2 regions of the Streptomyces sp. NPDC054887 genome follow, and region 2 is predicted to be linked to the other one. Evidence: riboswitches for the same ligand, from Rfam matches in the RefSeq annotation. Region 2 holds a riboswitch; the other holds the start of a gene.
The links. A riboswitch is a leader RNA that binds a small molecule or an ion and turns the genes downstream of it on or off. The one in region 2 is predicted to bind cyclic di-AMP.
Positions count from the first base shown of each region.

Region 1 (3,590 bases), on a different contig from region 2:
GACGGCGAGGTCGGCGATGGTGACGTCCTCGGTCTCGCCGGAGCGGTGCGACATCATGCACTTGAAGCCGTTGCGCTGCGCCAGCTCGACGGCGTCCAGCGTCTCGGTCAGCGAACCGATCTGGTTGACCTTGACGAGCAGCGCGTTGGCCGACTTCTCCTCGATGCCGCGGGCCAGGCGCTCCGGGTTGGTGACGAACAGGTCGTCGCCGACCAGCTGGACCTTGTCGCCGAGGCGCTCGGTGACGGTGTTCCAGCCGGCCCAGTCGTCCTCGAACAGCGGGTCCTCGATGGAGACGAGCGGGTACGCCGCGACGAGCTCCTCGTAGTACTCCGTCATCTCGGCGGCCGAGCGGGACTTGCCCTCGAACTCGTACACGCCGTCCTTGTAGAACTCGGACGCGGCCACGTCGAGCGCGAGCGCGATCTGCTCGCCCGGGACGTAACCGGCCTGCTTGATGGCCTCCAGGATGAGGTCGAGCGCGGCGCGGTTGGAGTCCAGGTTCGGCGCGAAGCCGCCCTCGTCGCCGAGGCCGGTGGACAGGCCCTTGGACTTCAGGACGGACTTGAGGGTGTGGTAGACCTCCGTGCCCCAGCGCAGGGCCTCGGAGAACGACTCGGCGCCGATCGGCGCGATCATGAACTCCTGGATGTCGACGTTGGAGTCGGCGTGCGACCCACCGTTGAGGATGTTCATCATCGGAACGGGCAGCAGGTGCGCGTTCGGGCCGCCGAGGTAGCGGAACAGCGGCAGGTCCGACGCCTCGGAGGCGGCGTGCGCGACGGCGAGGGAGACGCCGAGGATGGCGTTGGCGCCGAGGGACGCCTTGTTCTCGGTGGCGTCCAGGTCGAACATGGCCTGGTCGATCAGGCGCTGCTCGGTGGCGTCGTAGCCGACGAGCTCCGGGCCGATCTGCTCGATGACGGCGAGGACGGCCTTCTCGACACCCTTGCCCTGGTAGCGGTTCGGGTCACCGTCGCGAAGCTCAATGGCCTCGAACGCTCCGGTGGAGGCACCGGACGGAACAGCAGCACGACCCGTGCTGCCGTCGTCGAGGCCGACCTCGACCTCGACCGTGGGGTTGCCTCGGGAGTCCAGGATTTCCCGGGCTACGACGACGTCGATGGACGGCACGAGCATCTCCTTCTGGGATGTGACGCTAGGGGTGCAGGGTCACTTTCGCCTTGCGACAAGAGCCTAACCGGCTCGGGGGCGTCGGTCGGCCGTTCGCCCGCCCCCTGGGACGAGAAGAGCCCCGAATACCCGCAATAGCGGACGTAACTGCTGGCCCGACTTCCGGCGCACCGGGAGCTACCGGGCAGTAACACGCCCGGCGGGGGCGCCGAAGGCGAAACCCCGGCCCGGCGCGTACGGGGGAGACGCGCCGGGCCGGGGTGCTCGGGGGGTGACCTCGGGTCAGCTCAGGTGGAGCTGCTGGCCCGCGTAGATGACATCGGCGTCGTCGACGATGTCCTTGTTCAGCTCGAACAGCTTCTCCCAGCCGCCCTTGACCTTCTTCTTCTCGGCGATCTTGCCGAGGGTGTCGCCGGACTTCACCTTGTACTCGCCGTCGCCCTTCTCGAAGGACTTCGGGGCGGCGGGCTGCGCGGCCTTCGGCGCGGTGCGGACCTCGCTGCGCGAGGCGGGCTGCTCGGCGGCGCGCGGCGCGGCCTGCTGCTTCGGCTGCTCCTGCTGCGCGGAGGAGGAACCGGAGGTGTCGACGCCCGGGTCGACGCCGTCGTTGGTCAGGCCGCCGGCGCCGGCGCAGGCCCAGGCGCCCGGGCCCTGCATGTCGAGGAGCTTCTCGGCGGTGGCGATCTGCTGCGCCTTGGACGCCTTGTCGGCGGTCGGGGCGTACTGCGTGCCACCGGCGGCGGCCCAGCTGGAGGCGGAGAACTGCAGGCCGCCGTAGTAGCCGTTGCCCGTGTTGATGGACCAGTTGCCGCCGGACTCGCACTGGGCGACGGCGTCCCAGGTCTCGACGGAGGCGGCGGAGGCCGACGTGGCACCCATCAGCGGGACGGCCACAGCGGCGCCGGTGATGCCGGCGAGCGTGGCGATACGAGTGGCCTTGGACGGGCGGCGGTGCTTGGCCTTGCCGGAAAACAGCATGCGACATCTCCTCACCGACGCCTGCGAGGTGAGCTGTCGGGTTCGGGCCAAGTGAGTGCCCGGCGCGCGACCTGGGTCGCGCGGCTTAACCCCAAGCCGGTTCCGTGCGTCTCGCGACGTACGGGCCCGGCGCCTACCTGGGTCCCCCGCTCCTGCCTACGGCGCTTTACGCGTCGGTTCCCCTCGGCCGCCGGCAGGATTCGGCGTGACGGTCGACGGGGCCCGCGGTGGCGAGCGGTTCGACCGTAAACACATGAGCCGGTGATGTTCAAAAAGGCCCATCAGGGAGAAATCGCCCGTCCCGGCCTTCACGCGGCCCATATCCGCGCAGGTCAGGGGCGGCGGGGCGGGATCGTCCGGGCCGGGGACGTGAGTTGGGACAAAGAGACCCTTGTCTCACTTGCTCCAATGTGGACATAGCGGCCCGAACTACCCCCCGAAATCAGCCCAGATCGAGGCTCTGGCCAGGAAGGATCAGGTCCGGGTCGGCGCCGACCGTCTTCTCGTTGGCCGCGTAGAGCTCCGTCCAGCCGCCGCGCACCTCGTGGGCGTCGGCGATGGCCGACAGGCTGTCGCCGGTGCGGACGGTGTAGCTGCCGTCCGGGCGCGCCCCGCCCTCCGCCGTGGCGGCGTCACGTGTCGCCCCGTCACCCCGGGAGGCATGGCGGCCCGCTTCGCGCTCGATGCCCGCTTCGCCGGACACGACCGCGTCGTCCTCGCGGGCCTTCTCACCGCGGTGCTTGCCCTTGGGGGCGGCCTCCTCGTCCTTCGCCCCCTTCTCGTCGGCGGACGGCGGCGCGGGGCTCTCGGGGTCCCCGTCCGTCGTGCGGCCCTCGGAGGAGGCGCCGGAGCGGTCCGCCTTCACGGAGGAGGACGACCCGTCCCGGCCGGCCCCGGACGTCCCGCCGGCCGACGGCTCGGCCGACTCGGAGGCATCGGGGGCGTCGGGGCGCTCGGTGGCCGCCGCGCCCTTCTCCGCCTCGGCGGCCGAGCCGCCGGCCGCACCGTCGTCCGACGCGGCGTCGTCACCCTCCGTCAGGCCGGAGATGAGCGCGCAGCTCGGCCACGCCTCCGGGCCCTGCTCCGCGAGCACCTTCTCCGCGACCTGGATCTGCTGGGAGCGGCTGGCGAGGTCGGCGCGCGGCGCGTAGGCCGTACCGCCGAACTTCTGCCACGTCTCGGGGGAGAACTGGAGCCCGCCGTAGTAGCCGTTGCCGAGGTCGGCGCTCCACATGCCGCCGCTCTCGCAGTCGGCGACCCGGTCCCAGGTCGTGGCGTCGGCGGCGGACGCGCCGGTCGCGCCGAGCAGCGGGATCGCGATGGCCGATCCGGTCACTCCCGCCGCGACGACGAGAGCTGGAGCCTGACGGGGGCGGCGGTGTCTCCCGTTCCCGGAGCGCATGCGGTGGCCTTTCGAGTGACGGCTGAGGTTGACGGTGAACGTAGCGGTACTCGAACGTTTGTTACAAGTCGATGCA
Region 1 is NZ_JBSGYQ010000007.1:86,396-89,985, forward strand. It holds gene eno (phosphopyruvate hydratase) at 1-1,140, opposite strand, end outside; gene ACWGH0_RS06090 (transglycosylase family protein) at 1,417-2,112, opposite strand; cyclic di-AMP (ydaO/yuaA leader) riboswitch at 2,116-2,286, opposite strand; gene ACWGH0_RS06095 (transglycosylase family protein) at 2,555-3,514, opposite strand.
Region 1: another riboswitch for cyclic di-AMP. It lies ahead of ACWGH0_RS06090 (transglycosylase family protein); the one in region 2 lies ahead of ACWGH0_RS01900 (M23 family metallopeptidase).

Region 2 (3,590 bases):
CCGCGCGGCGACCGCCTCGGGTGTCCCCGTGACGATCGCCAAGGCCGACGGCAACCCGGTCAACGCCGCCTCCATGCTCGCGGTGCTCGGCCTCGGCGCGCAGGGCGGCGAGGAGATCGTGCTGACGTCCGAGGCCGAGGGCTCCGACGCCGCTCTCGACCGCCTGGCGAAGCTGGTCTCCGAGGGCCTCGACGAGCTGCCCGAGACCGTCTGACCACTCGGACGGGCGCATTCCCGCCAAGAAGCCGCGGCACCTCGAATTCGGGGCCGCGGCTTCTTCGCGTGGTGAGCGCGGCCGTACGCCGCCGAATTCGGGCAGCAGAAATACACCCCTGAATTCGCGCTTCTTTTTGTATACGGCGCCACTGTTAAAGGCGGCCGCTCACCGTGTTTACGGGATGTTGCGAAGTCCTCACGCCTTCGCGCCCTCGCCCGCTGCGCCGCAACCGGTGCGAGGCCACCGCGCGTTCGGCGTGCAGCGCCGTCAGCGCGCGGGCCCGTTCCGCGTCGCCGCGCGCCACGGCGTCGACGATGGCCCCGTGTTCGGCCCACGACTCCGCGGGGCGGGCGGGCTGCTCGACGGCGTACATCCAGGCGATCTTGTGTCTGAGCTGGGTCAGCAGGGCCGTCAGGCCGGGGCTGCCCGACGCCTGGGCGAGCGTCTCGTGGAACCAGCCGCCCAGCGCGCGCAGATCCTCGCCCTCGCCCCTGCGGGCCCGCTCCTGGCCGAGTCTGACGAGGCCGCGGAGCACCTTGAGATGGGCCTCGGTGCGCCGCTGGGCGGCGCGGGCGGCGCCCAGCGGTTCGAGGAGCGTCCGTACCTCCAGGAGGTCGGCGGCCTCCTGCTCGGTGGGCTCGGCCACGCAGGCGCCGGCGTGCCGGCGGGTGGTGACGAACCCCTCCGACTCCAGCGTGCGCAGCGCCTCGCGCACCGGGACGCGCGAGACGCCGTATCGGCGGGCGAGGAGCTCTTCGGTGAGCCTGGCGCCGCGCGGGAACACGCCGGAAACGATGTCGTCACGAATTGCCGTGCATACCGATTGCGCGGGAATGCGCATGACCGAACCTCCGCCTTTGATCCCCGCGAAACGCGGTCGACCGACGCCTTTTCGGTGACTCTATTGCAGCATTCCGCGTTTTCCGACGGGCGCCGGAACAAAGGGACGGCTTTTGGACACGCGACAAGGCCCCGGCGGGGAAGCCGGGGCCTTGCGTACGAACGGGGTGGACCGGGGCGTCAGACGCTCACGCCGTGGGCGCGCAGGTACGCGACCGGGTCCATGTCGGAGCCGTACTCGGGGGACGTACGGGCCTCGAAGTGCAGGTGGGGTCCCGTCGAGTTGCCGGTCGAGCCCGAGAGGCCGATCTGCTGGCCGGAGGTGACGGCCTGGCCGACGGAGACGCCGAGGGACGAGAGGTGGCCGTACTGCGTGTACGTGCCGTCGTTCATCCGGATCACGATGTTGTTGCCGTACGCGCCGCCCCAGCCGGCCTCGACGACGGTGCCCGCGCCGACGGCGACGACGGAACTGCCGGACGCGGCGCGGAAGTCGACGCCGGAGTGGCTGCCGGAGGACCAGAGGTTGCCGCCGGACTTGTAGCCGGTGGTCACGACGGAGCCGGCGATCGGGAGGGTGTAGGCGTTCAGGCGCTTGCGCTCGGCCTCGCGGGCGGCGCGCTCCTTGGCCGCGCGCTCCTCGCGCTCCTTCTTGGCCCGCGCCTCGGCCTCGGCCTTGGCTCTCGCCTCGGCCTTGCGCTTCGCCTCGGCCTTCCGCTCGGCCTCGGCCTTGCGCGCGGCCTCCGCCTTGACGGCGGCACGCTTCTGCTGGTCGGCCTGGGCGGCGATCTGGTCGGCGAGGGAGTCGCCGATGACGATGGCCTGGGTCAGGCCGGTGTCCTGGACGGCCTGGGCCGCGTCGCCGTCGGCGGCGAGGGCCGGAGAGGCCAGACCTCCGATGACGCCGGTGGTCGCGAGGGCGGCGACGCCGGCCATGCTCGCGCTCTTGCGCGTCAGGCGGCTCGGACGACGGTGCTTCCCGGTGGCACGGGTGAACGCCATGGAGTGGCTGGTCCTTTCCTTCCTTCTCGCCTACCGGGTTAGCTGACGGGTTCGGAGCAGGAAGGTCTCCTACGGACCCCTCCGCGATCGCGGAGGACGTCCGATTCACCCCAGGGACTGCGTGGGTCCCCGGCTCCCCAGGCTCGCGCCTGACGGGGACTCGGCGATGGCTGCCCGGTGCCGCGGATGCGGCTCACTGCTGACGGACAGCCGGACAGACGCTAAACGGGACATCTTTTAATCACCAAACAGACACGGCGTTTTGTAACGCACCCCACAGGCCAGACAGGCAACCTCCGCAACAAACCGGACATAACAGAAGGACCCCCGGCGGCCTCTCGGATGCCGGGGTCCTTCTTTGTCCCGTTTCAGGGCGGGTTGAGCAGACCGTTCGAGCCGGTCAGCCGCTGACCACCGTGCCCGGGTTCAGCCGCTGACCTCCTCGGTCCGGGCCGGTCAGCCGCTGACGACCTTCACCTCGCCGATGCCGAGCGCCCTGACGGGCTCCTCGATCCGCGAGGCGTCGCCGACGAGGACCGTGACCAGGTGGTCCTCCGGGAAGGCGCTGACGACCGCGGCGGTCGCCTCCACGGTGCCCGTCTCCGCGAGACGGGTGTAGAGCTGCGCCTGGAAGTCGTCGGGCAGGTGCTGCTCGACCTGGTCGGCGAGCGTGCCCGCGACGGCCGCCGCCGTCTCGTACTTGAGCGGCGCGACCCCCACGAGGTTCTGTACCGCGACGTCCCGCTCGGCGTCGGTGAGGCCCTCGGCCGCGAGGGTCCGCAGCACCTTCCAGAGGTCTTCGAGCGCCGGTCCTGTGGACTCCGTGTCCACCGAGCCGCTGATCGCCAGCATCGAGGCGCCCGACCCGTCCGGGGCGGAGCGCAGCACCTGCCCGAAGGCGCGGACGCCGTACGTGTAGCCCTTCTCCTCGCGCAGGACGCGGTCCAGGCGGGAGGTGAGCGTGCCGCCCAGGCAGTACGTGCCGAGTACCTGCGCCGGCCAGACACGGTCGTGCCGGTCGGGGCCGATGCGGCCGATCAGCAGCTGCGTCTGGACCGCGCCGGGGCGGTCCACGATGACCACCCGGCCGGTGTCGTCGGCGACCACCGGCGGCACGGGACGGGGCTCGGCGTGGTCGCCCTTCCACGCGCCCAGGGTGTCCGCCAGGATCGCGTCCAGGTCGGTGCCCTCCAGGTCGCCGACGATCACGGCGGTGGCGGTCGCGGGGCGCACGTGCGCGGCGTAGAAGCCCTTCACGGCGGCGGCGTCGATGCGCCCCACCGTCTCCTCGGTGCCCTGGCGCGGCCGCGACATGCGCGAGGTGGCCGGGAAGAGCTCCTTGGAGAGCTGCTTGGCGGCGCGGCGCGACGGGTTGGCCGTCTCGTGCGGGATCTCGTCGAGCCGGTTGGCGACCAGGCGCTCGACCTCTCCGTCCGCGAAGGCGGGGGCGCGCAGCGCGTCGGCGAGCAGGCCGAGCGCCTTCGGCAGCCGGGAGACGGGGACCTCCAGGGAGACCCGTACGCCCGGATGG
Region 2 is NZ_JBSGYQ010000002.1:104,862-108,451, reverse strand. It holds gene ACWGH0_RS01910 (HPr family phosphocarrier protein) at 1-214, shown strand, start outside; gene ACWGH0_RS01905 (GntR family transcriptional regulator) at 369-1,058, opposite strand; gene ACWGH0_RS01900 (M23 family metallopeptidase) at 1,238-2,059, opposite strand; cyclic di-AMP (ydaO/yuaA leader) riboswitch at 2,073-2,235, opposite strand; gene ACWGH0_RS01895 (M16 family metallopeptidase) at 2,516-3,590, opposite strand, start outside.